Regions from separate parts of the Micromonospora sp. LZ34 genome, predicted to be linked through region 3. Evidence: riboswitches for the same ligand, from Rfam matches in the RefSeq annotation. Region 3 holds a riboswitch; each other region holds the start of a gene.

Region 1 (10,192 bases), on a different contig from region 3:
CTCCTCGGTGCCCTTCGCCGGGGAACTCTCCTCGCTGCTCGGCGGGGTGGCCGGGGACGTGCCCGGCCAGCACGCCCGGTTCGAGTCGGCGCCGCTGACCGAGGCGGTGGACGTGGTCGGCGCGCCGACCGTCTCCGTCCGGGTCGCGTCGCCGACCGGGGAGGCGGTGCTCTTCGTCAAGCTCTACGACGTCGAACCCGGCGGCACGGCCACCCTGCCGAACGGGCTGGTCGCCCCGGTCCGGCTCACCGGCCTGCCGGCTGAGATCGACGCGGCGCGACCGGTCACGGTCACCCTGCCGGCGATCGTCCGCCGGATCGAGGCGGGGCACCGGCTCCGGGTGGTGGTGGCCACCTCCGACCAGGCGTACGCCACGCCGGTCGAGCCGACCGTGCACACGGTGGCCCCGGGCGACGGGCCGGTGACCCTGCCCACGGTGACCGGCGAGCCGATCCCCACCTCGGCGACGGTCTGGCGCTGGGTGCTGGCCGGGCTGCTCGCCACGATCGCGGTCGGGCTCGTCGTGGTCGTCGCCGTGGTCCGCCGCCGGCACCGCCGCCAGGACAGCTCCGTCCATCCGGCGTACGCGGACACCCCGCTGGCCGTGCGCCAGCTCCGCAAGGAGTACGCGGACGGCTTCGTCGCCGTGTCCAACGTGGACTTCGAGGTGCACCCCGGCCAGGTGGTCGGCCTGCTCGGCCCGAACGGCGCCGGCAAGACCACCACCCTGCGGGTGCTGATGGGGCTGACCCAGCCGACGGCCGGCGAGATCTACGTCTTCGGCCACCGGCTGGTGCCCGGCTCCCCGGTGCTGTCCCGGATCGGCGCGCTGGTCGAGGGGCCCGGCTTCCTGCCGCACCTCTCCGGCCTGGAGAACCTGAAGGCGTACTGGCGGGCGACCGGGCGGCCGGCCGGGGACGCGCACGTCGACGAGGCGCTGCAGATCGCCGGGCTGGGCGACTCGGTGCACCGGAAGATCAAGAACTACAGCCACGGCATGAAGCAGCGGCTCGCCATCGCCCAGGCCATGCTCGGCCTGCCGGAGCTGCTGGTGCTCGACGAGCCGACGGACGGGCTCGACCCGCCGCAGATCGCCGAGATGCGCCGGGTGCTCCAGCGCTACGCCACCGACGGCCGGGCGGTGCTGGTCTCCAGCCACCTGCTGGCCGAGGTGGAGCAGACCTGCACGCACGCCGTGGTGGTCAACAAGGGGCGGATCGTCGCCGCCGGCCCGGTCGAGGAGATCGTCGGCGAGTCGCCGAGCGTGCTCTTCGAGGTGACCGACCCGGACGCCGCCCGTACCGTGCTGGACCGGCTGGACGGGGTGCGGGTGCTGCCCGACGGCGAGGGGCAACTGGTCGTGGACACCAACGGCACCGCCCGCAGCGAGGTGGTGGCCGAGCTGGTCCGGGCCGGGATCGGGGTGGACCGGGTGGTGCCGCGGCGCCGCCTGGAGGACGCGTTCCTCGCCCTGGTGGGCGAGACTTCTCGGGGAAGCGGGGACCGGTGATGGCGGGCTCGACCTCCACGGTGGGTGCCGCCGCGGGCTACCGGCCCTCGGCCACCCTGCCGTTCGCGGCGGAGTTCCGCCGCCAGGCGTCGCGGCGACGGACCCAGCTCGCGCTCGGGTTCATGGTGCTGCTGCCGCTGATCATCCTGATCGCCTTCCAGTTCGACTCGGGCGGCGACGACGACAACGGGCGCGGCGAGTTCGCCAGCCTGATCGAGTTCGCCACCACCGGCGGGCTGAACTTCACCCTCTTCACCATCTTCGTCTCGGCGTCGTTCCTGCTGGTCGTGGTGGTGGCGCTGTTCTGCGGGGACACGGTGGCCAGCGAGGCGAGCTGGGGCAGCCTGCGCTACCTGCTGGCCGTCCCGGTGCCCCGGGCCCGGCTGCTGGCGGTGAAGCTGTTGGTGGCGCTCGCGTACTCGGCGCTGGCGCTGCTGCTGCTGGCCGGCACCGCGCTGCTCGCCGGCACCCTGCGCTACGGCTGGGAGCCGCTGCGCAGCACCGTCGCCGCGCAACTGGAGCCGGGGGAGGGGCTGCTGCGGCTGCTGGCCGTGCTCGGCTACCTTGCGGTCGTCCTGCTGGTGGTGGCCGGCCTGGCCTTCCTGCTCTCGGTGACCACGGACGCCGCGCTCGGCGCCGTCGGCGGCGCGGTGCTGCTCTGGATCCTCTCCAGCATCCTCGACCAGATCACCGCGCTCGGCGCGTTGCGCGCCTTCCTGCCCACCCACTACAGCACCGCCTGGCTGGGGCTGCTCTCCACCCCGGTGCAGACCGACGACGTGGTACGCGGTTCGATCTCGGCGATCAGCTACGCGACGCTCTTCTGGGGTCTGGCCTTCTGGCGGTTTACCCGCAAGGACGTCGTGTCGTAGCAGCGGCCGGGCCGACCGTATGATCTCCACGCCCCTTCGGGCAATTCTCTTCTGATCTTCTTGTGTGCCGTCGGATCGATCACCTACTGTCCGCTGGCATTTCGCGCTTCCCACAAAGAGACGGGGGTCTTTTTGCGTACCTTTCGTGGTGCCGTTGTCGGCACCATAACCGCGGTGGTCGCGGTGACGGCGGTGGCCACCCCGGCCAGCGCCGCTGCCGCGCCCGCTGCCGCTCCGTACACCGCGCTCTCCGTCGACGGCAACCCGCTCTCCTGGTGGCACCAGGGGTCGCGGGTCTACGACCAGGCCGGCGGCGCCGCCTTCACGGTCACTCCGGGCGCCGGTGACGAGCTGGACTTCCGCGCGGACCAGGCCGGCGACTCCTGGACGTTCCGGCTGGCCCCACCAACCGGTGAGTCGTGGACCGTCGGGACCACCTACGAGCTGACCGGCGTCCAGCCCGCCGCGGACTTCGCCTTCATCGACGTCGCGCACAACGGTGCCACCTGCGACGAGGTGCCGGGCTACCTCTCCGTCAAGGAGGCCACCCGGGACGCCGGGACCGACCGGCTCACCTCGTTCGCCGCCTTCTACGTGATCTCGTGCGGCTCCAACCGGCACGACCTGTTCGGCGAGATCCGGTGGAATTCGAGCGTCGGGTACGCCGCCGCCGGCACCGACACGATGTCGCACAACTTCGGCGATCAGCTCGTCGGCGGCCCGGCGGCGAGCAAGACCATCACCGTACGGTCGATGGGCTCCGACCCGGTGGAGTACGGCACGGCCTGGTTCAACCCCCCGGGCGCCTACTCGATCACGGCCGACACCTGCTCGGGCACGACCCGGGCGGCCGGCGAGACGTGCACCGTCACGGTGAGCGTGAAGCCGACCAAGCTGGGCGGCGAGTGGACCTTCCTGCGGCTCCCCGACAACACCGTCCTCGGCGAGCGGTACGTGCAGCTCGGGGTCAACGGCCTCGACCCGCGTACGGTCAACCTCTCGCCGACGTCGCTGGCCTTCGGCGACCAGTACATCGCCGAGACGGGCTCGACCCGGTCGGTGACGGTGACCGGCACCGGTGACACGCCGATCACCTTCGGTGCCGCCACCATCTCCGGGACGGACGCCTCGTCGTTCCGCGTCAAGGCCGACACCTGCGCCGGCGCCACCCTGGCCAAGAACCAGACCTGCCGGGTCGACGTCGTCGCGACGGCCGCCGGCCGCAGCGCCCGGAGCGCCACCCTGCAACTGCCGAACGACAGCCTCACCAACCCGCACACCGTGCCGCTGAGCCTGAACGGCGTGGTGGGCGCGCGGGGCACCTACTACCCGCTGACGCCGGCACGGATCATGGACTCGCGCACCGGCCTCGGCGCCCCGAAGGCGAAACTCGGCCCGAACGGCACGGTCAACGTGCAGGTCACCGGGCGGGGCGGGGTGCCGTTGACCGGGGTGGGCGCGGTCGTGCTCAACGTGACCGTCACCGAGGCGACGGGGACGAGCCACCTGACGGTCTACCCGTCCGGCCAGGCGAAGCCCACGGCGTCCGCGCTGAACTTCCGCAAGGGCTGGATCCGGTCGAACTCGGTGACGGTCCCGGTCGGTACGGGCGGCAAGGTCGCCATCAACAACTTCAACGGCTACACCCACGTGATCGCCGACGTGGTGGGCTACTACGCCAGCGACAACACGCCGCTCATCAACGGCCATGGCCTGGGCGGGCAGTTCCAGCCCACGATGCCGCAGCGGCTGCTGGACAGCCGCAGCGACTGGGGTGAGAAGCTGCCGGCCGGCTACCAGGCTCGGATCCCGGTGGACTACGGGACCGACGCCAACTGGCGGATGCGGGCCGTGGTACTCAACATCACCGCGGTGTCCCCGTCGTCCGGCGGGTTCCTGACCGCGTGGAACGGTGAGTGGCCGGAACCGAAGACCTCCACCGTCAACTACGGCGCCGGGTCGGTCACCCCGAACCTGGCGGTGGTGCCGGTCCGGCACTGCTACGACTGCCCGTGGAGCTCGGAGTACCCGACGTTCGGCATCTACACGCTGAAGGACACCCACCTGATCGTCGACATCGTCGGCTTCATCGATGACGGCGGCCTCTCCAACGGGCTGCGCTTCGAGCCGAAGACGCCGACCCGGATCGTGGACAGCCGGATCGGTCAGGGCCTGCCCGCCAACCTCGGGCAGTACCAGACCGGCGCCGTCACGACTCCCGGCTCGGTGGTGACCGACAGCACCAGGGCACTGGCGCTCAACGTCACCGCGGTCGCCCCCACCTCCGGCACGTACCTGAAGGTCTGGCCGAACGGCATCAGCGGGATCGAGCAGCCGGTCATCAGCAACCTGAACGTGGCGGCCGGACAGACCGTGGCCAACGCGGCCATCACCCTGATCGGCCCGACCGACCGGTTCAACGTCTACAACCACCTGGGCACCACGGGCGTGGTCGCGGACGTCGTCGGCACGTACTGGCTCTACCCGGGCACCGCCGGCGGATCCGCCGCGGGGCACGGGGTCGCGGGCGGCGCCTCGCGCTCGCCCTACACCCTCCGGGACGTCCCGGAGCCGGTGCTCGCCAAGAAGTGACGGCTGCCGGCCGGTGACACAGCGGCGCTGGTCTCAGCGTGACTGACCGGCTGACCGGGCGGCGACACAGCGGCGGTGGCCTTCGAGCAGTCGAAGGTCACCGCCGCTGTCTGTGCCGTCGGGCGTCACAGCAGCGGCACCGACCGGGTCGGCGCGGGCAGGTCCGGCGGCGACGTGGGCGTGGGCGCCGGCTCGCTGGTCTTCTTCCAGGCGCTCACCCCGATCCGGCCGGTGTTGCCTAGGTCGACCGGGCCGTCCAGCTCGACGACCTGCCCGGGTTGGCCGGCGGTCGGGGAGACCTCCAGGCGCTCGCCGTTGGTGGCGACCACGGTCGGGTCGGTGACCAGGTTGCGCCAGAGCACGGCGGCGCCGGCCCGTTCGCCGGGGCGCAGGGTCAGCGGCCGGGGCGGGGCGTCGAAGCCCGAGGTGATGCCCTTCGCCCCCTCGACCACCCGGACCGGGATCGGCGCGCCGTCGCCGTCGCCGTCGAGCAGGCGTACCGCCGGGTAGCCGTGCAGCGGGTAGTCGGCCGTGCCGCAGTTGGTCAGTTCCAGGCCGAGCGCGCGCAGCCCCATGGCCGCGCCGGTGCCGAGGGCCCGGATCCGGACGCCCGACTCCGGGCACGCGACCGTCGGATCGGTCCCGGACGCGGTCGGGCTCGCCCCGGCCGTCCCGCGGGCCGCCGGCCCGTCCCCGCCCATTCCGGCGTGGTCGTACCCGGTGCAGGCGCCGGCGCTGACCAGCAGGGCGGCGGCGAGTGGCAGGCCGAGGAGCGCAGGGCGGCGGCGTGCCGCCGGTCGGGATGCCATCCACGGATCCTCGCATCCCGCCGGTCCGCATCCGGCGCGCGTCCGGGGCCGGGGCTGCACCGGGTTCGATTCCGGGATATCGCGGTGTCCGGATCGGCCGGATGCCCCGATATCCCGTACCTCGTGTGGATCTCCGACAACGCCGCCGGAACGGGCGCGGCCGGTCAGTCGCGCGCTGACGGGGTGGCGGGTGGCGCGGTGAGGACCGCGTCGAGCAGGCCGGGGTAGAGCCGGTCCAGTTCGTCGCGGCGCAGCCGGACGAAGCGGCTGGTGCCGGCGACCCGGGTGCGGGTCAGCCCGGCCTCGCGCAGCACCTTGAGGTGGTGGCTGCGGGTGGCCTTGGAGACGCCGAACTCGAAGGTGCCGCAGGCGGACTCGCCGCCCTCGGCGAGCGCCCGGACGATCTGGAGCCGGACGTCGTCGGCCAGCGCGGCCAGCACGGCGGTGACCGGCACCTCGCGCAACTCGGGTTCGTGCAGCTCCATGTGACCAGTGTAACGCTTGTTCGACTTTCGTCGAACATCCTCCTAGGGTCGTCGCTGTTGGTTCGACGATACTCGAACATAGGAGCCGCCATGCGTTCTCGGGCCGCCGCCTTCCCGCTGCTCGCGGTGCTCAGTTGGGGGGTGATGTTCCCCGTCCTGGCCAGCGCGCTGGTCCGGGTCGACGCGCTCAACCTGACCACCGTCCGGTACCTCCTCGCCACCGCGATCCTGGTCGCGCTGTTGCTGGTCCGGGAGGGCGCCGGCACGCTGCGGCCCGCCGGGCGGGCCACCGAGGTCGCGGTACTCGGCGTCGTCGGGTTCGCCGGCTTCAACCTGCTGACCAACCTGGCGCTCGGGCACGCCGCCCCGCAGCAGATCGCGCTCTTCGCCGCCACCACCCCGCTGGTCACCCAGCTGATCCGCTGGGCACGCGACGGCGTACGGCCGCGGCCGGTACTGCTCGCCCTCTCGCTGGTCGCACTGGCCGGCGTCGGTCTGGTGATCACCCGCGGCCGGCTCGACGGCCTCGGCGACTTCGGTACGGGCGCGCTGCTGATGGTCGGCGCGGTGCTCGGCTGGGCCGTCTACACCCACGGCGGGAGCCGGTTCGGCGACTGGTCCCCGCTGCGCTACACCACCCTGACCGCGCTCGCCGGCACGGTCGCCATGCTGGCCGCGAGCGTGGTGGCCGACCTCGCCGGCTGGCAGCACGCGCCGGCCGCCGCCGACCTCGTCGCGGTCGCCCCGCAGCTGGCGTACGCCGTCGTCGTGGCCGCCGTGGTGGCGGTGCTGGCCTGGAACACCGGCGTGCAGCGGCTCGGCTCGGCCAACGCGGCGCTGTTCATGAACCTGGTCCCGGTGACCACGTTCGCGGTGCAGACCGCCCGCGGCTACCGGCCCGTCGCGGTGGAGCTGGTCGGCGCGGCGCTGACCATCGCCGCCCTGGTCGCCGCCAACCTGGTCACCCGTCCGCGCGCCGCCGCCCGCCCGCGCCCGGCCAACCACGCGGAGGCCGTGGCGGTCGCCGACCCGGTGGCGGTCGTCGACCAGGTCGCCGTGGTGGCCCGGTAGCGGACCCCGCTCACACCGTGGGAACCCCGCAGAGGTACCCGGGGGGGATTGCATAGACTCGACGGCACAACTGCATACCTCATCCAGAGGGGCTGAGGGATACGGCCCGACGACGCCCCGGCAACCACCCCGCGCGCTCACCGCTGAGCGACCGGCGGGGCAGGTGCCAATTCCGTCCCCGCCGCAGAGTGCGATGCGGGGAAAGATGAGAGGACTCCTCGACATGACGTCGACGCTCGCCACCTCCGGCATCGACACCTCCGCCAGCCCCGCCCGCGCCCTGGTCTGCCGCGCCTGTTCGGCCCGCTACCCGCTCGCCGCCCAGCACGCCTGTTACGAGTGCTTCGGCCCGCTGGAGGTCGACTACGACACCGCCGAGCTGGCCAAGGTGACCCGCGAGCAGATCGAGGCCGGCCCGGCCAACCTCTGGCGGTACGCGGCGCTGCTGCCCGCCGGCCAGGACCCGGCGGCCCGGGTGACCCTCGACCCGGGGCTGACCCCGCTGGTCGCCGCCCCGCACCTCGCCGCCGAGCTGGGCATCACCGCGCCGCTCTGGGTCAAGGACGACAGCGCCAACCCGACCCACTCGTTCAAGGACCGGGTGGTGTCGGTGGCGCTGACCGCCGCCCGCGCGCTCGGCTTCACCCGGTTCGCCTGCGCCTCGACCGGCAACCTGGCCAACTCGGTCGCGGCGCACGCGGCCCGGGTCGGCGCGCCGTCCGTGGTCTTCATCCCCAGCGACCTGGAGCAGGGCAAGGTGGTCACCACCGCCGTCTACGGCGGCGAACTGGTCGCCATCGACGGCTCGTACGACGACGTGAACCGGCTCTGCGGCGAACTGGTGGAGACGGACGAGTTCGAGGACACCGCGTTCGTCAACGTGAACGTGCGCCCCTACTACGCCGAGGGCTCCAAAACCCTCGGTTACGAGGTGGCCGAGCAGCTCGGCTGGCGGATCCCCGCCCAGGTGGTGATCCCGATGGCTTCCGGGGAGCTGCTCACCAAGATCGACAAGGCGTTCGCCGAACTGGTCGAGATCGGCCTGGTCGAGGCGCCGGCGGGCGGCTGGAAGGTGTTCGGCGCCCAGTCGGCCGGCTGCAACCCGATCGCCACCGCGCTGCACGCCGGCACCGACACCATCACCCCGGTCAAGCCGACCGGCATCGCGAAGTCGCTGAACATCGGCGATCCCGCCGCCGGCCTCTACGCGCTCGAGGCGGTGCGCCGCACCGGCGGCTGGATGGAGTACGCCGACGACGACGAGATCCGCGCCGGCATCCGACTGCTCGCCCGTACCACCGGGGTCTTCGCCGAGACGGCCGGCGGGGTGACCGTGGCGGTGCTGCGCAAGCTGGTCGAGTCCGGCCGGCTCGACCCGGCCGCGGAGACGGTGGTCTTCAACACCGGCGAAGGGCTGAAGACCCTCGACGCGGTCGCCGGCCAGGTCGGCCCCACCCACCGGATCAAGCCGTCGCTGCGCGCCGCCCGCGACGCCGGCCTCCTCGGCTGACCGTCCGCCCGCGACCGCTCGACGCCGGCCGGCGGTCGACGTCGGCGAGATCGACACGGCATCCCGGAAGTCGCGGTATCCGGCCCGGCCGGAGACCGCGACTTCCGGGAGACGGAGTGGATCAGCCGGGAGTCGCGACCCGGTGGGTGCCGGTCGCCGCTGGTCGCGGGAGGGCGGATCACCCGGACGGGGGATGCGGCCGATCCGCCGGGTAACGGGCTTTTCGCTCTGGGTGCGGAAAACGCGCCCTCGGGGACTTGACGGTAGGAACCGGGCGGCGCAAGATGCTCCGTGCGGGAGGGCGTTTCGCCGAAAGACTTGCGAAGTCCTTGCGACCCAACGCCGGAGGCGTTGTGCGAGCGTCCCTCCCGACCAACGTCCGATCGGGCCGGCGAAATTCGCTGGCCCGATCGTCCTTTCCGGCGCACCCTCGCTGCATGAGCATCACGATCGCGCCGATCGAGGCAACCGACCAGGCCGCGATCGACGCCGCGTACCGGGTCGGCGCCGCGGCCAACGAAGCCGACCTGCCCGACTTCCCGCCCTTCTGCCGGCGGCGGTTCGAGGGCTCGGTCCGGCACCCGATGCCGGGCAACGCCGCGCTCTGGGCGCTGGCCCGACTGGACGGCGTACCGGCCGGCTACCTCGCTCTCGACCTCCCGCAACTCGACAACACCGACAACGCCACCGCCGACCTGATCGTGCACCCGGCGTACCGGCGGCGCGGCGTCGGCCGGGCGCTGCACGAACACGGCGTACGGCTGCTGCGCGAGCGGGGTCGCAAGCGGGTGGTCGGGATGGCGGTGTCGGCCCTGCCCGGCGGGCTGTCCCGGCCGGCGGCCGGAGCCGCGTTCGCCGCCGCGCTGGGCGCGCACCCGGCGCTGCTGGAGGTTCGGCGCCGGCTCGACACCGCCGGGCTCGACCACGCCGGGCTGGACGCGCTGCTCGCCGACGCGCGGGGCCGGTTCGCCGGCTACCGGACGGTCCAGTGGCGCGGCAGCACCCCGGAGGAGTACGTCGCCGACATCGCCTACCTCGACAGCCGGCTGATGACCGACTCACCCCTGGGTGACCTGCACTGGGAGGCGGAGCGGGTCGACGCCGAACGGATCCGGGGCACCGAGCGGGCGCTGGACGCGCGTGGCCGGCGGCAGTACCACACCGCGGTCCGCCACGAGGAGTCCGGACGGCTGGTCGCCTGGACGCTGCTCGACGTCGGCGCGTCCGCCGACTGGCACGCGTTCCAGCAGATCACCATCGTCGACCCCGGGCACCGCGGCCACCGGCTGGGCCTGCTCACCAAGATCGAGAACCTGCGTCACCTGCTGGCCCACGAGCCGGCG
Region 2 (10,192 bases), on a different contig from region 3:
CGGGCTGCTCCCGCTCGAAGGCGTTGATCTCGTCGTACCGGGCCTGCCAGACCGGCTCCGGCACCAGCGACTCCACCCGGGCGACCAGCACGTCCTCGTAGTGCGAACGGTTGAAGATCCCCACGTACCCGGGCGGCGGCAGCGCGCGGCGGATCCGCCACAGGAAGTCGTGCCGCAACTCCTCGGCGGTGGGTGGGCCGAAGGAGCGGATGTGCAGGCCCAGCGGGTTCATCGCGCCGGCGACCCGCTTGATCGCGCCGTCCTTGCCGCCGCAGTCCATCGCCTGGAGCACCAGCAGCACCCGGTGCCCGGCGCCCGCCGGCCGGACCGTGGCGTCGGCGAAGAGCATCTCCTGCTGCCGGCCCAGCTCCGCACCGACCAGCTCGACCTGGCCCCGGGCCCAGCCCTTGCGGTGCTCGCCGGTCACCTCCGGCCCGGGCAGTCCCGGGGTGGACCGCGGATCGACCGACCCCAGCTCGACCGGACCGCCCGGCGCCACCCGCAGCAGCTGCCGCATCCCGCCGCCCCGCGGCGCGACGACCTCACCCTCCACATCCACACCCGCGCTCATCCCCGGATCATCACCCACCTCCGCCACCACCGCCCGCCGAGCCGCGTCCAGCTCGTGGACCAGCCGGCTACGGTGGGCGGAACAAGCCGGTTCGCAACCTTCGCGGGGCAGCCCGACCGGACCTGCTCGACGGGCGCGTGACGCTCGGGGTGGATGGCGCGGAAGAATGTGCGGCGGTCGGCGGGGACGGTCCGGGAGGGGGCGCGGGTGCGGGATCTGGCGACGGAGTTCGAAGCCGAACGGGGGCGGCTGCTGGCGGTCGCGTACCGGATGCTGGGCAGCCGCAGCGAGGCCGAGGACGCCGTGCAGGAGACCTGGCTGCGGTACGCGGGCGCGCTCGCCGATCCGGCCGCCCGCGCCGAGATCGGGCACCTCGGCGCCTGGCTGACCACCACCTGCGCCCGGATCTGCCTCGACGTGCTCCGCTCCGCCCGGGTCCGCCGGGAGGCGTACCCCGGCCAGTGGCTGCCGGAGCCGGTGGTGACCCCGCTCGACCAGGGGCCGAGCGCCGACGGTTACGCGCCGGACCCGGCCGAGCGGGCGGTCCGCACCGACCAGGTCGGCACCGCCCTGATGGTGGTGCTGGAGCGGCTCGGGCCGGAGCAGCGGGTCGCCTTCGTGCTGCACGACGTCTTCGCCCTGCCGTTCGCCCGGGTCGCCGAGGTGCTCGGCATCACCGAGGTGGCGGCCCGCCAGCTGGCGTCCCGGGCCCGACGCGCGGTCAACGCGCCGGACGCGCCCCGGCACACGGCGGACTCCGCCGAGCAGCGGCGGGTGCTCGCCGCGTTCGTGGCCGCCGCCGAGTCGGGTGAGCTGGCCGAGCTGGTCAAGGTGCTCGCCCCGGACGTGGTGCTGATCGGCGACAGCGGCGGGCAATTCCCGGCGGCCCGCCGTCCGGTCGTCGGCGCGGACGCGGTGGCCCGGTTCACCCGGGGCCTCTTCGGCCGCGCCGGCCGCTACGCCGGCACCCTGCGGGCCCGCCCGGTGCTGGTCGACGGGGCGCTCGGGTTGCAGATGGAGACCGTGTACTCCGACGGCCGGCCGCTGCGGCTGGTGGTCGCGCTGGCCGTGCACGAGGGCCGGGTGACCGGGATCTTCCACCAGCTCAACCCGGAGAAGGTGGCCGACCTGCCGCCGCTCGGCCCGGACGACACCTGGCCGCCCCGCTGGTGACGCCGGTCGCCCGGCTGGTCACGGCGGCCCCGGCTGGCGCCGCCGGGCGGCGCGGGGGCCGCCCGGCTCAGACCACCAGGGCCAACCACTTCCGGTACGAGGTGGCGAACGGCTCGGTGCCGTCGCCGAGCGCGCCGAAGAGCCAGCGGGCAGCGGCCTCCGCCTCGGCGACCACGTCGTCCGGGTAGCCGAACCGGGCCCGGTGCTCGGCGAACTCGTCCTCGTCGCGGAGCTCGACCGCCCCGGTGGCGCGTCGGCGCACCACGTCCAGGTCGAGGTCGATCAGGTGGACGGTGTCGTCGTTCTCCCAGCGGGCCGGGCTGGCGATGTCGCAGTAGACCTCGCTGGTCCGCGGAGGCGGGTTGAACATGCCGGTCCACCAGGCGTGGTGCGGCACCAGGAGCACGAACGGGATCTGCTCCACCGACGGCCGGCCGTGGTAGACGGACTTCGTGCCGGCGGTCACCCCGAGCCAGACGCCGAGGTCGTCCTCGGTCAGCCGACGGGCCGGGTAGTCGCGGTGGGCGCTGCCGTCGTACTTGCGGTAGATCACGCGGACCACGTCGCTCGGCATGAGTCGCACCCTAACCGATACCGCCCAGGCGTCGCCGCACGGGAAGTAACCGGACGCCCCCGGAGAGTCCGTACCGTTACCACGCCACGGGGCGGATCCCCCCGGCCGCTGTCGGCGCGGACCGGTACCGTCGCACGGTGACCCCGCCCCGCACCGCCGCCGGTTCCGCCGTACCGTCGACCCGCGCCGGCGGCCGGCGCCGGAGCGAGCGGCCGAGCGCCGCGGAGCTGCTCGCCGCCGCGGTGGGCGCGGTCCCCGGCGGGGCCGCCCGACCCGGCCAGCAGCAGATGGCGGCGGCGATCGAGGAGTGCGTCGAGGCCCGCGAACACCTGCTGGTGCAGGCCGGCACCGGCACCGGCAAGTCGCTGGCCTACCTGACGCCGGCGCTCACCGTGGACGGGCCCGTGGTGGTCTCCACCGCCACCCTGGCGTTGCAGTCCCAGCTGGTCGACCACGACCTGCCCCGGCTGGCGGACGCGGTCACCCCGCTGCTCGGCCGGCGGCCCACCTTCGCGGTGCTCAAGGGCCGGCACCACTACCTCTGCCTGGCCCGGCTGGACAACTCCACCGAGGAGGAGCCGGAGGACACCCTCTTCGACGCCCCGGCGCCGCGCCCCGGGGGCGGCGGCACCAGGTGGCTCGGCGAGGCGGGGCGGCTGGGCAAGCAGATCCAGCGCCTGCGCGACTGGGCGACGGAGACCGACACGGGTGACCGGGACGAGCTGGACCCGGGCGTCGACGACCAGGCCTGGCGGCTGGTCTCGATGCCGGCCCGGGAGTGCGTCGGGGCGTCCCGCTGCCCGTTCGGCACCGAGTGTTTCGCCGAGGCGTCCCGGGTCCGCGCCCGGGAGGCGGACATCGTGGTCACCAACCACAGCCTGCTCGCGGTGGACATGCTCGCCGGCCGGCAGATCGTGCCGCCGCACAAGCTGCTCGTCGTCGACGAGGCGCACGAGCTGGCCGACCGGGTCTCCTCGGCGGCCCAGGCCGAGCTGGTGCCGGAGCTGATCGACCGGTCCACCCGGCGGGCCCGTCCACTGCTGCGGCCGGAGACCGCCGACGCGCTCACCGCGGCCGGCGACGCCCTGGCGGTGGGGCTCGCCGAGGCTCCCGCCGGGCGGATCACCACCGGCCTGCCCGGCCCGCTGCGCGAGGCGTGCACCCTGCTCGACTCGGCCACCCGCGCGGCGCTCGACGCGATCGGCGACATCAAGGCCGACGACCCCGATCCGGTGCGCAAGCAGCAGGCCAAGGCCGTGCTCGACGAGCTCAACGGCACGGCACAGCGGCTGCTGGAGGAGGCCGACCACGACGTCGCCTGGGTGGAGAAGAACGACAACAGCGGCCGCCGCGCGCTGGTGGTCGCGCCCCTCTCGGTCGCCGGCACCCTCGCCACCCACCTGTACGAGGACCGCACCGTGGTCGCCACCTCGGCGACGCTGGCGCTGGGCGGCCGGTTCGACACGGTGGCCCGGGCGCTGGGGCTGGACGCCCCGCCGGCGTCGCCACCGTCACCGGCCGCCGCGGCCCTCGCCGCCTCGACCGGACGCTCCGGCCGGGAGGCCGCCACCGGCGGCGCGGCGGGCGGCGGGCCGGCCCGGTCGGGGGCGCCTGCGCAGGCGGCGGAGGCCGCGAGCGGCGCGGTGGCCGGCGGGCCGGGCTGGCGGGCGTTGGACGTCGGTTCGCCGTTCGACTACGCCCGGCAGGGCATCCTCTACGTCGCCGCGCACCTGCCCCGGCCCAGCGTCTCCGGCCTGCCCGACGCGGCCGGCGAGGAACTGCTCACGCTGGTCGGCGCGCTCGGCGGCCGTACGCTCGGGCTCTTCTCCTCGCGCCGGGCCGCGCAGCAGGCGGCGGAGCTGGTGCGGGCGCGGACCGACCTGCCGGTGCTGTTGCAGGGCGAGGAGGCGCTGCCGCTGCTGGTCCGCCGGTTCCGCGAGGAGCGCTCCAGCTGCCTGTTCGGGGTGATGTCGCTCTGGCAGGGGGTGGACGTGCCGGGCGACGCGTGCCAGCTGGTGGTCATCGACCGGCTGCCCTTCCCCCGCCCCGACGAGCCGCTGGCCGCCGCCCGGGCCGCCGCCGTGGACGCCAACGGCGGGTCCGGGTTCGCCGCGGTCAGCGTGCCGATCGCCGCGGTCCGGCTGGCGCAGGGCGTGGGCCGGCTGATCCGGGCGCACGGCGACCGGGGCGTGGTGGCGGTGCTCGACTCCCGGCTGGAGACGGCCCGCGGCTACGGCCCGTTCCTGCGCCGCTCGCTCCCGCCGTTCTGGTACACCACCCGTTCCGACGTCGCCCGCGGCGCCCTCGAACGCCTCGCCAAGTCCTGACCCACCCCGCCCCCGCGCCGCTCTCAAGATCCGCGCAACTGCAGGGAAAGAGTGGTCTCCCGCGCCCGGGAGACCACTCTTTCCGTGAAACTGTGCGGATCCTGCGGAGCGGCGGCGCGCGGGCGGGGCGCGGCGGGCGGTCAGGGGGCCTGGGAGGCGACGACCACGGCGTCGGGCGGGGTGTCCGGGACGGTACGGGCGGCGAGCCGGCGGACCGCGGTGTTCAGCACGGCGATCAGCGGCACCGAGACGAGTGCCCCGGTGATCCCGGCGAGGACCACCCCGGCGGCGATGCCGATGATCACCGCGAGCGGGTGGATGGCCACCGCCCGGCCCATGATCAGCGGCTGGAGCACGTGCCCCTCCAACTGCTGCACCCCGATCACCGCACCCAGGATGATCAGCGCGGTCACCGGGCCGCTGTCGACGAGCGCGACCAGCACCGCGACGCCGCCGGAGAGGGTGGCGCCGACGATCGGGATGAACGCCCCGAGGAAAACCAGCGCGGCGAGCGGGAAGGCGAACGGGATGTCGAAGATGACCAGGAAGATGCCGATGCCGACGGCGTCGATGAAGGCGACCAGCACGGTCGCCCTGACGTAGGCGACCAGCGTCCCCCAGGCCGCCCGGCCGGCGTCGTCGACCTTCCAGCGCGCCGCCACCGGCAGCAACCGGACCAGGAAACGCCAGATCTTGTTGCCGTCACGGAGGAAGAAGAAGGTCGCGAAGAGCACCAGCAGGGTGCCGGTGAGCACCTCGGCCAGGGTGGCCGCGGTGGAGAGCGCACCGCTGGTGAACTTCTCCGTGTTGTTGTTGATCCACTGCTGCCCCTCGTCGATGTAGCGGTCGAGTTGACCGTCGGAGAGGTGCAGCGGGCCGGTCTTCAGCCAGTTCTGGATCTGCCGGACCCCCTGCGAGGACTTCTCGCTGAGTTCCGGCACGCCCTGGATGAACTCGTTCACCACCAGAGTCAGCGTGCCGATCACCGCGGCCAGGCCGCCGACCAGCACCACCGCGGTCGCCAGCGACCGGGGCAGCCGGGCCCTCAGCAGCCAGCCGACCGCGGGCGCGAGGAGCGCGGAGAGCAGCAGCGCGACGGCGAGCGGGATGATCACGATCCGGATGGTGCCGACGATCTTCAGCAGCGCCCAGGCCACGGCGCCGATCACGATCAGCCGCCAGGACCAGGCGGCGGCGATCCGCAGCGCGTGCGGTACGTCGGCGTCGTCCCGGCTGGAGGTGGAGGTGTGCAGGGCGGACGGCGGATCCGCCCCGACCACCGTCGCCGACGCCGGGGCGGCCGGTCCCGGCGTGGCCGGGGTGGCCACCTCGGCCGGTTCGGGAACCGCCGCGGACCTGGTCCCGCCGGAGCGCACCGATTCTCGTCCCGACTCGTACGCGCGGCGGAGCCGTCCGCGTACCCGCTCGAAGCGGCTCAAGCGCACCTCCTGACATCAGAACCGGCCCGTCCACGGCGTCAGGTCGCACAGGATACGCCTGACCACGTCACCGTAGGGCAGTTCCGCCACCCAGTGCCCCGGCGTCGGGCGGCGTAACCACCGGCGGCCGGCCGACCCGGACACGGTAGCGTCTCCGGCGTGACCGCCGACCAGAATCTCGACTCCGGCCTGCCGATCCGGCTGCTGCACGACCGCGTGCTGGTGCGGATGGAGGGGAGCGAGGGCGAGCGCCGCTCCACCGCCGGCATCGTGATCCCGGCGACGGCCGCCATGGGCAAGCGGCTGGCCTGGGCCACTGCGGTCGGGGTGGGGCCGAACGTCCGCTCCATCGTCTCCGGCGACCGGGTGCTCTTCGACCCCGACGACCGTTCCGAGGTCGAACTGCACGGCCGCGGCTACGTGCTGCTGCGCGAGCGCGACGTGCACGCCGTCGCCGCCGAGCGGGTGGAGAACGACTCCACCGGCCTTTACCTCTGACCCGGCCCGCCCGCCGCCCGTTCCGCCGGCCCGGCCCGCGTCGGTCACGCCGCTGACCACGCCCGGCGCATTCGCGCCGCCGACGCCGCCGGGGTCGTTTGTACCGCTCCCCGCCGGGAAGCCAGCCGCACCACCGGCCCTGGGGAGGGACGATGCCGGAACTGGTGAAGAAGCTGTTGCTCTGGGGCTTCGTCGCGTTCCTGATCTACTTCATGGCGTTCCGGCCGGAGGGCGCGGCGGAGATGTTCAAGTCGATCGGGGCGGGGCTAATGGCCATGTTCCAGGGCTTCGGTGACTTCCTCACCAGCCTGATGACCTGACCGGCCCGGTGCCGCCCGCCCCGCCGCCGCGGGACCGGCCGGCCGGGGTGCCGCCCGGCGCCGGCGTCAGGGGTGCCCGGACGGCCACGGCGCGGCCGGCCGCGGGCCGTGCCAGCCGGGCGGGCCGTAGCCGGCCGGGAAGACCGGGGGCGGCGGCGGGGCCAGCACCACCGGGATCGGCACCACCGGTTCGTCGGGCGCCTCCACCGGCCGCTGGGAGCCGTCCGGGAAGCGCAGGTGGTAGCGGTGCCCGTCCCAGACCCCGGCCGGGGCCTGCGGATCCCTCCCCACGAAGAACGCCCGGTACGCGCTGATCGCGTCGAGCAGCTCCCGTTCCTCCCGCGCGGTCCGTTCCCGGTCCACCGGCCGGCGGTCCAGGCCGCGCAGCGCACCGTCGCGCAGCAGCGCCAACCGGGTCGCCGCGAACTGGTAGCCGCGCATCGCCTTCACCCCGGCGTCGCCGGCCACCCGGCGGGCCCACACCCGGGCCGCGTGCCGGCGCCCGAGGCTGCTCAGCGCCGCCACCTCCGGCGGGGTGAGCCAGCCGGCGCGGACGTAGTCGGGCAGGGTGCGTTCGGTGAGCCGTCCCTCCCAGGAGCGCAGCCACACCGCCAGCCCGACCATGCCGAAGAAGATCGGCACCATCACCCCGATGAAGCCGTACAGCATGATCAGCGCCTGGCCGGTGGCCTGGGTGAGGGTCGGCAGCAGGTTCCAGGTGCCGTGCAGCATCATCGCCAGCAGCAGGCCCGCGATCGGGGCGAGGAAGCGGACCCGGCGGTCCCCGGTACGGGCGGCGATGCCCAGGCCGACCCCGGTCATCGAGGTGAACAGCGGGTGGGCGAAGCCGAAGACCAGGATCCGGACGATGAAGAGCGCGATGACCTGCTGCGCGCCGGTCGCCGGGCCGTACTGTTCCACGCCCGACGCGTAGCCGTAGCCGCCCAGGTAGAGGATGTTCTCCACCATCGCGAAGCCGACCGCGGAGAGCCCGCAGTAGACCAGGCCGTCGGTGATCCCGGACCATTCCCGGCGCCGGAAGATCAGCAGCAGGATCGGCCCCAGCGCCTTGGTCAGTTCCTCGATGAACGGCGCCACCAGCACCGCGGTCAGCGCGGTCGGCAGGCCCAACTCGGCGAAGACGCCGGCGGAGTACTGGTTGACGTTCAGCGAGGCGGCGGTGGACACGAACGCGCCCCAGGCGAAGCAGAAGACCAGGTATTTCAGTGGCTCGGGCTCGTACCGGTCGAGCCAGAGGAAGCAGGCCACCAGCACCGGCACCGGCAGGATCGCCGCGGCCACGCCGATCAGCAGCGCGTCGAGCCCGATCTCGTCGTTCAACTCGGACACCATGTAGACCGCGCAGCCGGCGATCAGCAGGAACACCCCGACCAGCACGAGAATCCGCCGCCAGCCCAGCCGGCGGGCCGGCATCGCGGGAGCACCGCCGGGCGCGACGGCGACGGCAGGTGCGGTGGGCGACGGCGGCTGCGGTGCGCCGGGCGGGGTGTCGGCCATGCGGTCAGCGTAGTCATCCCCGGCCCGCTGGTCCGGGCGCATCGGCGGCCGCTATGCTGCCGACAGGTCACGAGCGCCAGCGTCAAGCCCCGGCTTGCTGGCCGGCAACCCTCGTCGAGGTTCGCGGTGGGGTGCCCCGGGTGATGACCGGGCCCGGCCCGATCCGCGTGCCGGGCAAGCGCGGACCCCGCCCTGCGCCCGCCCCGGGGTCCCTGGACCCGGAGGTCGTGCCATGACCGTCACCCTCGTACCCCCGTCGTACCGCACCCCCACCGCGCTCCCGCCGGCTCGGCTGGACGTGCTCGGCGTGCCGGGCGAGATCAACCTGGACTACGCGGCCACCGCGCCGTGCGCGCGGGCCGCGGCCGACGCCGTGGCCGAGCTGCTCCCCTGGTACGCCAGCGTGCACCGCGGCGCCGGGGCGCTGTCGCGCCGCTGCACGCTCGCCTACGAGCGGGCCCGGCAGACCGTCGGCGACTTCTTCGGCGCCCGCGCCGACGACCACGTGGTCTTCACCCGTAACACCACCGACGCGCTGAACCTGCTGGCCCGGGCGCTGCCGGCCGGGACCACCGTGGTGACCTTCGCCGGCGAGCACCACGCCAACCTGCTGCCCTGGCCGCGCGGCTCGGTCCGGCTGCCGGTGCCGGCCGACCCGGGCGAGGCGGTCCGCGCGCTGGACGCCGCCCTCGGCGAGCTGCGCCGGGACGCCAGCCCCGGCCTGCCGGTGCTGGTCGCGGTCACCGGGGCGAGCAACGTGACCGGGGAGCGCTGGCCGGTGGCCGAGCTGGCCCGAGTCGCCCGGCGACACCACGCCCGGATCGCGGTGGACGCCGCGCAGCTCGCCCCGCACGCCCCGGTGGACCTGCTCACCCTCGACGTGGACTACCTCGCGGTCTCCGGGCACAAGCTGTACGCCCCGTTCGGCGCCGGGGCGCTGATCGGCCGGGGCGACTGGCTGGACGCCGCACCGCCGTACCTGGCGGGCGGTGGCGCGACCAGCCACGTCGGTGCGGCCACCCACGACGTACGGTGGGCGACCGGCCCGGCGCGGCACGAGGCGGGCACCCCGAACCTGCTCGGCGCGGTGGCCCTGGCGGCGGTCTGCGACGCCCTCGCCGACGCCGACCGGAGCGCGCTGCACGACCGGGAGCAGGAGCTGCTGGCCCGGCTGCGAAACGGCATCGCGGCGCTGCCGCACGTGGTGGAGCTGCGCACTTTCGGCCCGGACGCGCCGCGGGTCGGCATCGTGTCGTTCGTGGTGGCCGGCCGGGACTCCGCGGCGGTCGCGGCCGAACTCGCCCGGGAGCACGGCATCGGCGTCCGCGACGGCCTCTTCTGCGCCCATCCGCTGGCCCGCCGGCTGCTCGGCGAGGCGGCGACCCGCAGTGGGCGGCGGGACCTGCCGCCGACCGCCCTGCGGGCCAGCATCGGCCTGGGCAGCACGGCCGAGCACGTGGACGCCCTGCTCGCCGCGCTGGCCACCCTCGGCTGAGCCGCGACCGCCCACCCGGCGCCCGCTGCCGGGCGCGACGCCCGGCGGCGGGACGCAGGGCGCCGGGTCAGCCCACCGGCGGGGCGGTCGGCGGTTTCGGGGCGGGCTCCGGCTCGGTCTCGCCGGTGGTCTGGTCCCGGTCGCCGAAGGACTGCCGGACCAACCGGTTCGCGTCCTCCTGGCTGATCCCGGAGGCCACCATCAGGTCGCTGGCGGTGGTACGCACCTGGGCGATCACCACGCTGCCGGAGAAGCCGACGCCCTGGGCGTACGCCCG
Region 3 (10,192 bases):
CACCTGCCGTGGCTGGCCCTGGTCGTGAGCGTTCTCGCAGCGGTGGTGGTCTGGCAGCCCGGCGTCAACTTCTCGGTGCGGGTGGCGGGCGACGCGCGTACGCAGTTGCCGTGGCTCGCGGGGGCGGTCGAGGTGCTGGCCGCGGCGCAGGTCGTCCTGCTGCTGGCCGTGCTGGTCCTCCTGCTGATGCGCCGCGCCTGGACAAGGGGAGCGAGCGCGGGGGCGGAACAGTCACCGGCGTGGTCCGGGCTCGCGACCCCTGCGCTGATGATGTTCGCGGTGGTGCTCGCCGGTGCCTTCGCCGCCGGCCTGGCCCTGGCGGTGGCGCATGTCCTGGGCAAGCCGGCACCGACCGACCGTTCCTCCGACGCCTTCGTCGTCCCGCTGGTGTACTTCTGGGGGGCGGCGATGGCGGTCCCGGTGGCCGCGACCGTCCTACTGCTGGCGGGTGTCCTGGTGTGGCTCGTGCGGCGCAGCGCCCACACGATGCTGCGCGACCACGTTGTCCCGGCCTATTCGACGGAGAAGGTCGCGGAGGCTCTCCGGACGCCGCACGACCCGAAGCATGCCGAGACCCTTCGACGCGCACGCCACATTGCCGCCGCCTGGTCCCGCGCAACTGCCAGTGACGTGGGTGAACGGGTCAGTGGTGGGTTCGCCGTCCTGGTCGCCGCTCTGACCGCCGCCGGCGTGGTCGGTTACCTGGTCGACCGAAGCTGGGTCTACACACACGCGCGCTGGGCGGTCAACATCGGCGACCTGCTGGTCGGTGGGTTCGCGGCCGGCCTCCTCTACGTCGGGCGTCAGGCCTACCGCAACCCTCGGTTCCGCCGGACCGTCGGCGTCCTGTGGGATGTGGGCACGTTCTGGCCGCGCGCCACCCATCCACTCGCGCCCCCGTGCTACGCCGAGCGGGCGGTCCCGGATGTCATCAGGCGCATCAAGTACCTCGGCTGCACCTGTGACGGTCGGGTCTTGCTGTCGTGTCATTCCCAAGGCACGGTCATCGGTGCGGCTGTGGTCATGCAACTGACCTATGCGGAAAGCGCACGGGTCGCCCTGCTCACCTACGGCAGCCCGCTGCGTCGGCTCTACGCACGCTTCTTCCCCGCCTATTTCGGGCCCGCTGCGTTGTCCCGTACCGGTGCCTTCCTGGTGGGCAGGCCGCTGGACATCACCGAGAGCGCTCGGGCCCGCTGGCCGTGGCGCAACCTCTATCGGCCCAGCGACCCGATCGGCGGGTGGATTCTTCGCGACGTCAAGGCGGTCGAGACAGGCGGCGACCAAGGGGCCGCCGCAGGCGTCGCGGGCGCCACGCAGGACGTCGACCGAAGGATCATCGACCCGGTGTTCGCCAGGATGGCAGGCGACAGCTCGTATCCGGCCACGCTCGGACACTCCGGCTACGCCGATGACCGGGCCTACGGAGAGTGCGTCGAGCTTCTCCGCGAGTTACGCCGGGGGTGACCGGCGAAGGCAAGGAAACGACCATGACCAGGTGGCGGCGGTGCTCGACTGTAAGAGCGACCTGCTGCAGGGCGACCCAGTGGGCTGCTGCTACGTCGCGGCGATCGGGTATCCGATCGCGGCGATGTCCTCGTGTACCTCGGCGACAGTCAGGTGAGGTTCAGGGCCGGTTTCACTGCGTCGGTGAGCGGCCGTGGGCGGGTGGGGTGTGGCGACGAGGCTGCCGGGTAGGGGTGGAGAACGGCGAACGAGGAGGTGCAGCATGCCGGAGAAGCATGAGCAGGCCGAGCAGATGCGCGAGTACGTGCCGTCGACCGTCGCCCGCTCGGATGACAAGGCGGTACGGACCTAAGCCCGCACCGTGACCATGGGGGTCAGGCCCCGCTTACAACCGCACCAACCTCTTGATGTCGACGGGCTTGTCGTCGGCGAACCCGTCCTCCGGAACTACTACGGTTGAGGGCTGGGAGACGAGGCGCCGTTGAGGGGGTTCGCGTCAAGATCCCTGCCGATCGTTTGAGGGTCCCACAGCATTCGCGGCACCCACAACCACGCGAGCTTGCCCGCTTGCACCAATGCGTTCAACGCAACAACGACCGCGATGCCCACGACGGCACCGAGTACCGCGCCGAAGCCCGGTGATCCGTCCGCTGGGGCGTTGCCAGCGATCGCCCATACCAGGTTCTGGACAGCGACCGATAGCAGCAGGATCGTCCCGGCCACCCCTGCGGTGGTTACTATCGTCCGCCGGTGAGCGTCACGGTTATTTGATTCCCCATGCGCCGATCGTCGCGTCGCCTCTCTTCCAACGGCGAAAAGGACCGGACCGGCTACCGTGACGGCGCCCGGAGTGAAGAGCACGACAGCAACCTTTGTGGCGGTGCTCCATTGCTGCCACCGAGACCTCCGCAGTTCGGGGGCACCCTCGCCTTGGGCGCGCAGGTCATGTCCATGCCCTGGTACGGCAAGAAGGGCCAAGTGTCGCGCAAGTTCATTGACGGGCATCGGAAAAAGACTTGGCCCGAACGTGAATAGCGCGACGCGGGCTTCGTCGGCGTACTCGGTTGCAGCCGGTGAGTAGCCGTTCAGGCTGAAGAACAGCACGGTCGGCACGTTGAACGATGCCCCTCGCAGACGTTGAACGTCAGGGCGTCCGACCGGCACCGCGAGGGCCTTCACTTGAGCCGTCGCCCCTGTCGCAATCACGTCCAATCCCCGGTCCGCACCCGCACCGGTCAGAGCGGCGTCTTTGAAGCCGATGGCTCGCATGTACGTAACGGCCGCCTGTTCGGCGTTCTGCCACAACGTCCCGGGATACCCGGCATCCTCTGGCACGATGCGAACCTCCGTTCTGACCTAGGCGTGCTGGCCCTCGCCGGCGTACGTGTCTCTGTTACACCGCCTGAAGGTCTTCCTCGAACACGCCCTCGCCCCGTCCTACCCGCGTAGGTTTGAGCCTCGATCCTGCTAGAGGAAGAGTCGGTGCCCCAGGGACCGGTCGTCCAGAAAGCCTTCCGCCTTTTGTGCCGGCTGCCGCCGCCCGCCTCGCCGTCGTCTAGCGGCCTGCCAAGAATAGATCCGTCGCACGATGGGGAGGAACACGTTGAGGACGAGGATTAGGGCCGGGCACCGCGGCGTTTGCTGGACCGGTTCTCGGACTGGGGCCCGGAACTGATCGACGGCTACGAGGAGCCGCCCTACGACGAGCCGACGCCTGAAGCTGGCGAAGCTCGGTAAGTGGAGCGCTAGCGAGCCAGCACACAGATCCTCTTCTCGCCCTCCGAGTTGCTGCCCGATGAAAATCTGGCCCCTGTCGCTCCATGGACGGATGGTGCACGCACGTTCGGGATTCATGGCGATACGGAGGATGACGGTCCGCATCGGGCCGACGAGGATCGGGCAATGAGTGTCTTCCTGACCGAACTCGATGCACGGGCACGGGGTGAAGGGTTCGCGGGACGGGCTCGGTGCGCAGGCGGTGTGGTCTGCGATGGGCCGACCGCTGGTCGGCAACCGACCACCGTGACCGACTCCCTGCCCGGCTTCACGACATTGCTCGTCGGGTTGCGCCTGGCGGAGCGGGCCGTGGCCACCGGCTACCTCGAGCCTGAAGACACCGGGAACGCCTTCCTGATCTGGGAGCAGATGGCCCGGGTACGCCCGCCACACCGTGCACGGTCACCGCGGCTTCTTCGGTCTGCAACGGATCGCCGCGCGTGCGGCCAAGGCCGGCGGCAACGGCGGTAAGCGTCGTTCGGTCCGTTGCTAGAGAAGCGGATCGCTACGAGTTCCACCTCACAAAGGCGGACAGGCAGTAAGCGCCGCCGACCCGGTGCAGCACTGCGGCGTCGAGCCTGCTGGGTCCGCACACACGCGCTCGCCGATCAATATCGGCGACCTGCTTGTCGATGGGTTCGCGGCCGGCAGCTCCGCGCCCGAGCGGCAGCTGACTCGGGGACGTCCCTGGAGGCGGCGGGCCTACAGCACGTGCTGCGGCGGTCAGTGCGGCTTGCTCTGTACCAACCACGAAGCCTGCACCGGCCGCTTGTGAAAGGTGAGGCTCGCCCGCGTGTCCGGCCATATGGGTCTGGGCCTGTGCCGACGCGTACCGGCCGCTGATGGCGCTGTGGGTGCATAGCCGCATGTCGCCGCCGCTGGTCGGCTGGCCCACGGTGAGGAGCCCGTCGCTGTCGAGGGTGCGCAGCAGCCGGTGGCTCGGCGGCCGGCACCGGTTCGCGGCGCGTCTGGTGGCTTCATCGCCGCTTTCCTTGTGGGTGAAGGGCGGACCAACGCCGCTGCTGATCGCGATGCAGGGCACCATCAACAGCAGCCGCGCCGGGCTGGCGGTCAACGCGCCGAGGATCGGAACCGGGTCTGGGCTTGCCGCAGGCTGCTGAGATCGTCGGGTACCGGCACGGCGCCGTAGCGGTCGAAAGCGTCGACGCTGGCCCCGAGCGATGGCGGCCACCGCCGCTGCCACTCGACCAGTCGCACGGTCGGGCCGGCTGCGCGTAGTGGCCCGGCGAGCCGTTCGAACTCCACCGCTTGCCACTCGCGCAGCGCGTTCCAACGTCGCGTCGCGGCCATCAGCGAGCCGGCGACCTCGGTGACCGTGGCCCCCGGCGGCTGGACCACGTCACCGTTCATGATCGAGTGACGGCCCAGCGGCAGTGCGCTGCGGTGGCCGTACCGCTCGCCGACGACCTGCGAGACGTGCCGGCAGGTCTCGCAGCCCAGCCACGACGACCGGGTTCGGGTGGTCACGGTGTCCCGGATGCACAGGACACACAGGTCGAGGTCACTGGAGATGTCCTGCCCCTGTCACTGTTGCTCCCAGTCCGGCGTACGTGGCTGGCAATTGCACCGCTGCTCGCGTGGGACTCCACCGCAGAGGTCCCCGCAGGTCAGGCAGACCGCGAATGCGGCCAGATCCAGCTCTTCGAATGGCACGACGAACTCGCCTTCCGGTGCCTCAAGGCACCCGCTCTTGCCGGACCGCAGCTCGCGGCCGACCTGGTCTTCTCCCGGGGGCACCGTGCGCGGGTGGCGCGGTTGCCGGGTCAGCAAGCCGGGAGGCTTGACGCTGACCACTCGTGACGTCCAGGAAGCATAGAGATCATCGACGCCGGTAGCAACCATGGGGGAGACGTGCGACGACCGCGGTGGGGCGGTGGCGTCGGTCGAAACTGTTCGCCGGCGGCGAGGCGGAGCCGGGCAAGCACGTCGGCAGCTTCCCGGGTCTCCTCGTGCTGCGGGCCGTATACGACGCAGAGGTCGTCGTGCAGCGGCTGTAGCGCGTCCGCGGCCTCGGCGGCCTTGTCTTCGGAGAGCAGCAGCATGCCGATGTTGCGGCGTAGGTCGAGGGCTGTGGGGGAGGCGTCGCCGGAGGCGGCGCGTACGTCGGTCAGCACCTGCCGGAACTGGCGCAGGGCGGTGGTGGCTTGGCCGAGTTCGGCCCGGCAGTGGGCTGCCTCCCGAAGGCACTCCAACGCGTCTTCGCTGGTGGGGCCGGCGGTGTGGGCGGACGCGGCGGTGAGGGCGTCGAACTCCGGCAGCGCGCGCCGGAAGTCCCCACCGATGACGAGAATGGCGGCGCGCCGTGACCGCAGCCCCAGCACGCGGGCACTCTCGGCGCCGAGCGCGGCGCTGGCGGCGCCGATCACCTGCTCGAGCACCTCCGCCGCCTGGGCGAAGCGTCCATCTTCCAGCAGCTCGTCGGACTGCGACACAGCAGCCTTGATCGCGTCTCGAACCCCGGTCCGCAGAATCGCCACCGGGTCAGCGGCCGACGTCTCACTCCGCGGCGCCGGGACCACGGGCGCCGGCTCGGGCCGGCGACGCGGCAAGTTGGATCGGCGGTACACCAGCGTCGGGTCCGGCATGGTGCTGGTCTGGGCTCGGAGGCGGGCGGTGTCGACTCGGGGTAGCGGCAGGAAGGGCAGCAGCCGCTGGTAGACGTCGTAGTCGTCCGCAGGCCGGTCCTCGGGGGCCTTGGCCAGCAGCGCGAGCACCAGCTCCTCAATCGCCCCGGGCACATCGGGGCGGAGCGTCCGCAGGGGAGGTGGCGGCTCGCTGACGTGCTGGCGCCGCAGCTCGTAGTCGCTGCCGCCGGCGAAGACCCGCCGCCTCCGGCGAGGAGTTCGTGCAGTACGCAGCCGAGGGCGTACAGGTCGCTCTGCGGCGTGATATTGCGCGCCCTGGATCTGTTCGGGCGGCATGTCGTGGTGGGTGCCGATAGGGCTGCCGGTCGCCGTGAGCCGGGTGACATCAGTGCGCAGATGGCGGCGATGCCGAAGTCGAGAAGCTTGACAGGCCCATCAGCGGTGACCAGGGCGTGGAAAGCGCTTCCGTGGTCGCTCTAAACCTACGGTGCTCATTTCGATGGGTCGAAATTTTTGGCGACACCGCTTCACGGGCGCGGACATTCCGTCCCACTTGCGGGGTGCCCTGCTGGGGTATCGGTGGGGTACAAGCTTCGTGCCCGCCGCCCGCGCCACATGTGTAAGGCCGTTGCCGCCATTGCCACCAGCAGCCCACAGACCGCGGCAAACGGCGCTCCCAGCATGGTCAACGCGGTGGCGATGAGTCCCGCCGGCAGCCAGGTCCACACCGGCACCGTCCGTGGTTGTCCGCCACGGCGCCGCCGCCACGCCTCAGTGACCATCGGGATGATCAGAGGAGGCAGGGTCGCGGCGAGCACGGTCAACCACGGCAGCAGCAGCCGGTCAAATCGCGCCGCCGCCAGCGCCGCGCCGGGAATGGCCACGATCAGCATCGCCACCGTCGTGGACAGCCGCGACCACACGCCGCGCAGGGCGAGGGCACCGGAGAAGGTCGTCGTCAGCGCAGGGGCGAACACAGCGGCGGTGACGAACAGACTACCGTAGGCCGCCATGCCCTCGCTGTTGCTGATAACTGCGACCACGTCGGCGGAGCCGGTGTGCAGCCACACCCCGGCGCCCGCCGCCACGACGAGCAACGCGGGTACCACCAGCAGCAGCACGCACCAGGCCAGGTCACGGCGGGTGGCCAGGCCGCGGCTGAAGTCCGGCGCACGCAGGGCGAACACTGAGACATATCCGCCGATGGCTGCGATGTCGGCGGCGGTGGCCAGGCCGCCGATGTGCGGCGTGGCAGGGGAGGTATCCGGCCGCAGCCGGATCACGCACACCAGGACCAGCGCGAGCGCGGACAACGTGGTCAGCACAGCGATCCGGTTACCGAGCCGGGGCGAGGCGTACGACGCGGCGAGCACCGCCGCGGCGAGCAGCAGCGCGGCGATCGGACCGGGCAGCCCGGTCACCGCCGCCAGCGAGGCGCCACCCAGGCCCACATTGAACCCGTTCCAACCGATCATCGCCGCGCCCAGCACCGCACCGAGGATCGTCCGGCTCGACGGGTGCAGATAGTGGGGAGCGACTTCGGTGAGTGTGCCACCCTCGCCATACGGCGGTCGTACGCCCAGGGCGCCCTGCCCGAAGAGAAGGACCGCCATCAGCGCGCCACCGCACAGCAGGGCGATGACCGGCACCGCGCCGCCATGCCGCTGAGCGATTTCCGCCCCGAGGATCAGCGCCGCTGGGGCAGCGCCGAGCCCGAGCCACGCCCCGGCGGCATCGGTCCACCGCCGGGGCGTCTCTGCGCCGGTCAGTGGTTGGCTCCCGACCCGAGCAGGTTGCGGATCTCGGTAGACAGGCGGTCGAACCGTTCGTCGACCATGACCTGGGCGTAGTTGCGCTCGGCCGGCAGTTCGACTTCCAAGGTACGGACGATGCGTCCGGGGCGCGGGCTCATCACCTCGACCCGGGTGCCGAGAAAGACGGCTTCGGCGATGGAGTGGGTGACGAGCAGGATCGTGGTGGCCGTCTCCCGCCAGATCCGGTTGAGCTCGGTATTGAGCTGCTCGCGGGTGAGGGCGTCGAGTGCCCCGAAGGGCTCGTCCATGAGCAGCACCCGGGGGCGGTGCAGCAGTGCGCGGCACAGGGCCACGCGCTGCTGCATCCCGCCGGACAACTCGTGGGGCAGAGCATCTTCGAATCCCGTCAGCCCGGTGAGCTCCATAAGCTCGTCTGCCCGCCGGGCTGAGGTCGCGGCGTCCATGCCCCGCATCTCGGCCTGCAAAAGGATGTTCTTGCGGGCGCCACGCCATTCCAGCAACGCGGCCCGCTGGAAGACAAAGCCGATCTCCTTCTGCGGCTTCGTGACCGGCTGCCCCATGAGTGAAACCGAACCGGCTGTCGGCTTCACCAGCCCTGCGACGACCTTGAGCAGCGTGGATTTGCCGCAGCCGGACGGTCCGACGATCGTCACGAACTCGCCGGGCTTCACCCGCATGGTCACGTTGTCGATTGCCGTGGTCTGCGCCCGCTTGGACTGGAACCGCACCGTCAGTGCCTCGATGTCCACAGCAGTTTCGGTCAGCGTCGATGGAGTAGTCGTCACGATTTGGCAGCCCCTTGCTGGCGTCGTTCCATGCCGGCCTAAGCCCGGCCGGCGATCGAGGCGTCCCAGTACTTCGATGGAGCGCCGGCGTCCTTGAGGTCGGCGTACTGACCCATAAGGTCGATCGTTTCGGTCCATTTCGCCTCGGCGTTGACCCCCGGCGCGCCGGCAGATGCGTCCAGCAGCGGCAGCGCCAGGGTCAGTTGCTTGACCAGCACCTCCTTGGCTGGCTCGTTTTCGGCCAGCTCGGCCATGGCATCGGCTGCGGCGGTGAGGTCCTTGGCCGCCTCGGTCCACGACTTCTGGGTAGCGCGCACGAACGCCTTCACCATCTCCGGGTCCTTGCTGAGCGTCGCATCGTTGACGACGAGACCGGTGCCGAGCATGTTCATGCCCCAGTCGGTGTAGAGAAGGTAGTTCACCTTCTTGCCGGTCTTCGCCTCGATCGTCGGCGCCTGGTCGTGGAAGAAGCCCATGATCGCGTCGACCTTGCCCTCGGCGAGTGCCGCGATCTTGCCAGCCCCGTCCACGTTGACGACCTTCACATCACTGGCGGCGAGGCCGTTGGCCTTGAGCCAGCCGGGGAAGGTGGCGTACATGGCGTCGCCGGGGGTACCCCCGACGCTCTTGCCCTTCAGATCGGCAGGCTTGGTGATGTTCTTGTCGGCGAGAAACTCGATCGACGCGGGACCCTTCTGCAGGAAGACGCCCACGCTCTTGACCTTCATCCCGGTCGAGACGCCCTTGATTAGCGGCGGCGTGTCGGCCCAGCCGAAGTCGGTCTGCTGCTGCGCAACGGCCTGGATGGTCTTGCCCGAACCACCGCCGGGCAAAATTTTCAGGTCGATCCCCTCAGCCTCGTAGAAGCCCTTTTTCAGACCGTAGTAGAACGGTGCGTGCTCTCCGTAGGGCACCCAGTTCAGGGTCAGGGTGATCTTCTTCTTGCCGCCGGCGGAGGTGTCGGTGGCTTCGTCGGAGCCGCCGCATGCGGCGGTGGCGGCGACCAGTAAGAGGCTCGTCGCAACGTAGAGGGTTAGACGTTTCATCGGTGATGCGCCTCCTTGCGGGGGGCTATTGGCGGGTCAGGACGTGGTCAGGGGCACCCCGGAGCGCCGGCTGGCGTGCCAGGGGATCAGCAAGGCTTCCGCCGCCTCGACTACGACGAACAGGACGATGCCGATGAGTGACATTAGGATCAAGTCGGCGAAGAGCAGTGCGGAGTCGAGGTTGCCGGAGGAAAGCAGGAGCACATAGCCGAGGCCCTGGCTCGCGCCCACGAACTCGCCGACCACCGCACCGACGACCGCTAGGGTGACGGCCACCTTGAGGCCGGCCATCAGGTGCGGAAGCGCGTTCGGGAAGCGGATCTTGCGGAACGTCTGCCACTGGCTCGCGCCCATCGTCGCGGACAGGTCGATGAGCTCTGGATCGGTCGAGCGCAGCCCGGCCACTCCGGAGATCACGACCGGGAAGAAGGCAATGAGTACGGCAAGGATGATCTTCGGCTCTAAACCGGTGCCGAACCAGGCGATCAAAAGCGGCGCGATCGCGATCTTCGGGATGACCTGTGCGAAGAGGACGATCGGGTAAAGCGCCTTGTCCATCGTCTTCGAGTAGGCGATCAGCACCGCGGTCAGCAGGCCGAGCAGGCCGGCCAGCACGAAGCCGATGACCGTCTCGTAGAGAGTAACTAGCGTGTTCTCCAGCAGGAAGTCCCACTGGCCGCTTAGCGTCTGCCACACCTGAACCGGCGTCGGCACCAGGTAGTTCGGGGTGTACTCCC

What was found. Region 3 has a riboswitch for S-adenosylmethionine ahead of ACVCAH_RS24970 (hypothetical protein). Riboswitches for the same ligand answer to the same signal wherever they lie in the genome.
Region 1: it holds a riboswitch for S-adenosylmethionine, as region 3 does, so the genes downstream of both, thrC (threonine synthase) here and ACVCAH_RS24970 (hypothetical protein) in region 3, are expected to answer to the same signal.
Region 2: it holds a riboswitch for S-adenosylmethionine, as region 3 does, so the genes downstream of both, ACVCAH_RS01410 (aminotransferase class V-fold PLP-dependent enzyme) here and ACVCAH_RS24970 (hypothetical protein) in region 3, are expected to answer to the same signal.

What each region holds. Positions count from the first base shown of each region.
Region 1 covers NZ_JBRIQN010000001.1:277,961-288,152, forward strand. Annotated here, with positions in the region: gene ACVCAH_RS01300 (alpha/beta fold hydrolase) at 1-1,510, shown strand, start outside; gene ACVCAH_RS01305 (ABC transporter permease) at 1,510-2,382, shown strand; gene ACVCAH_RS01310 (choice-of-anchor D domain-containing protein) at 2,557-4,974, shown strand; gene ACVCAH_RS01315 (DUF4232 domain-containing protein) at 5,100-5,783, opposite strand; gene ACVCAH_RS01320 (ArsR/SmtB family transcription factor) at 5,948-6,268, opposite strand; gene ACVCAH_RS01325 (DMT family transporter) at 6,359-7,339, shown strand; SAM riboswitch class I at 7,416-7,551, shown strand; gene thrC (threonine synthase) at 7,563-8,849, shown strand; gene ACVCAH_RS01335 (N-acetyltransferase family protein) at 9,287-10,192, shown strand, end outside.
Region 2 covers NZ_JBRIQN010000001.1:304,317-314,508, reverse strand. Annotated here, with positions in the region: gene ACVCAH_RS01450 (PPK2 family polyphosphate kinase) at 1-571, opposite strand, end outside; gene sigJ (RNA polymerase sigma factor SigJ) at 779-1,744, shown strand; gene ACVCAH_RS01440 (DUF402 domain-containing protein) at 1,812-2,318, opposite strand; gene ACVCAH_RS01435 (ATP-dependent DNA helicase) at 2,546-4,645, shown strand; gene ACVCAH_RS01430 (AI-2E family transporter) at 4,786-6,090, opposite strand; gene ACVCAH_RS01425 (GroES family chaperonin) at 6,244-6,582, shown strand; gene ACVCAH_RS01420 (hypothetical protein) at 6,735-6,902, shown strand; gene ACVCAH_RS01415 (PrsW family intramembrane metalloprotease) at 6,969-8,462, opposite strand; SAM riboswitch class IV at 8,486-8,607, shown strand; gene ACVCAH_RS01410 (aminotransferase class V-fold PLP-dependent enzyme) at 8,653-9,915, shown strand; gene ACVCAH_RS01405 (FUSC family protein) at 9,983-10,192, opposite strand, start outside.
Region 3 covers NZ_JBRIQN010000027.1:22,292-32,483, forward strand. Annotated here, with positions in the region: gene ACVCAH_RS24955 (hypothetical protein) at 1-1,467, shown strand, start outside; gene ACVCAH_RS24960 (restriction endonuclease) at 1,918-2,802, opposite strand; gene ACVCAH_RS24965 (hypothetical protein) at 3,749-4,318, opposite strand; gene ACVCAH_RS24970 (hypothetical protein) at 4,315-4,731, opposite strand; SAM riboswitch class IV at 4,946-5,066, opposite strand; gene ACVCAH_RS24975 (tetratricopeptide repeat protein) at 5,028-5,978, opposite strand; partial or broken gene ACVCAH_RS24980 (hypothetical protein) at 6,011-6,298, opposite strand; gene ACVCAH_RS24985 (hypothetical protein) at 6,377-7,498, opposite strand; gene ACVCAH_RS24990 (ABC transporter ATP-binding protein) at 7,615-8,373, opposite strand; gene ACVCAH_RS24995 (ABC transporter substrate-binding protein) at 8,448-9,455, opposite strand; gene ACVCAH_RS25000 (ABC transporter permease) at 9,492-10,192, opposite strand, start outside.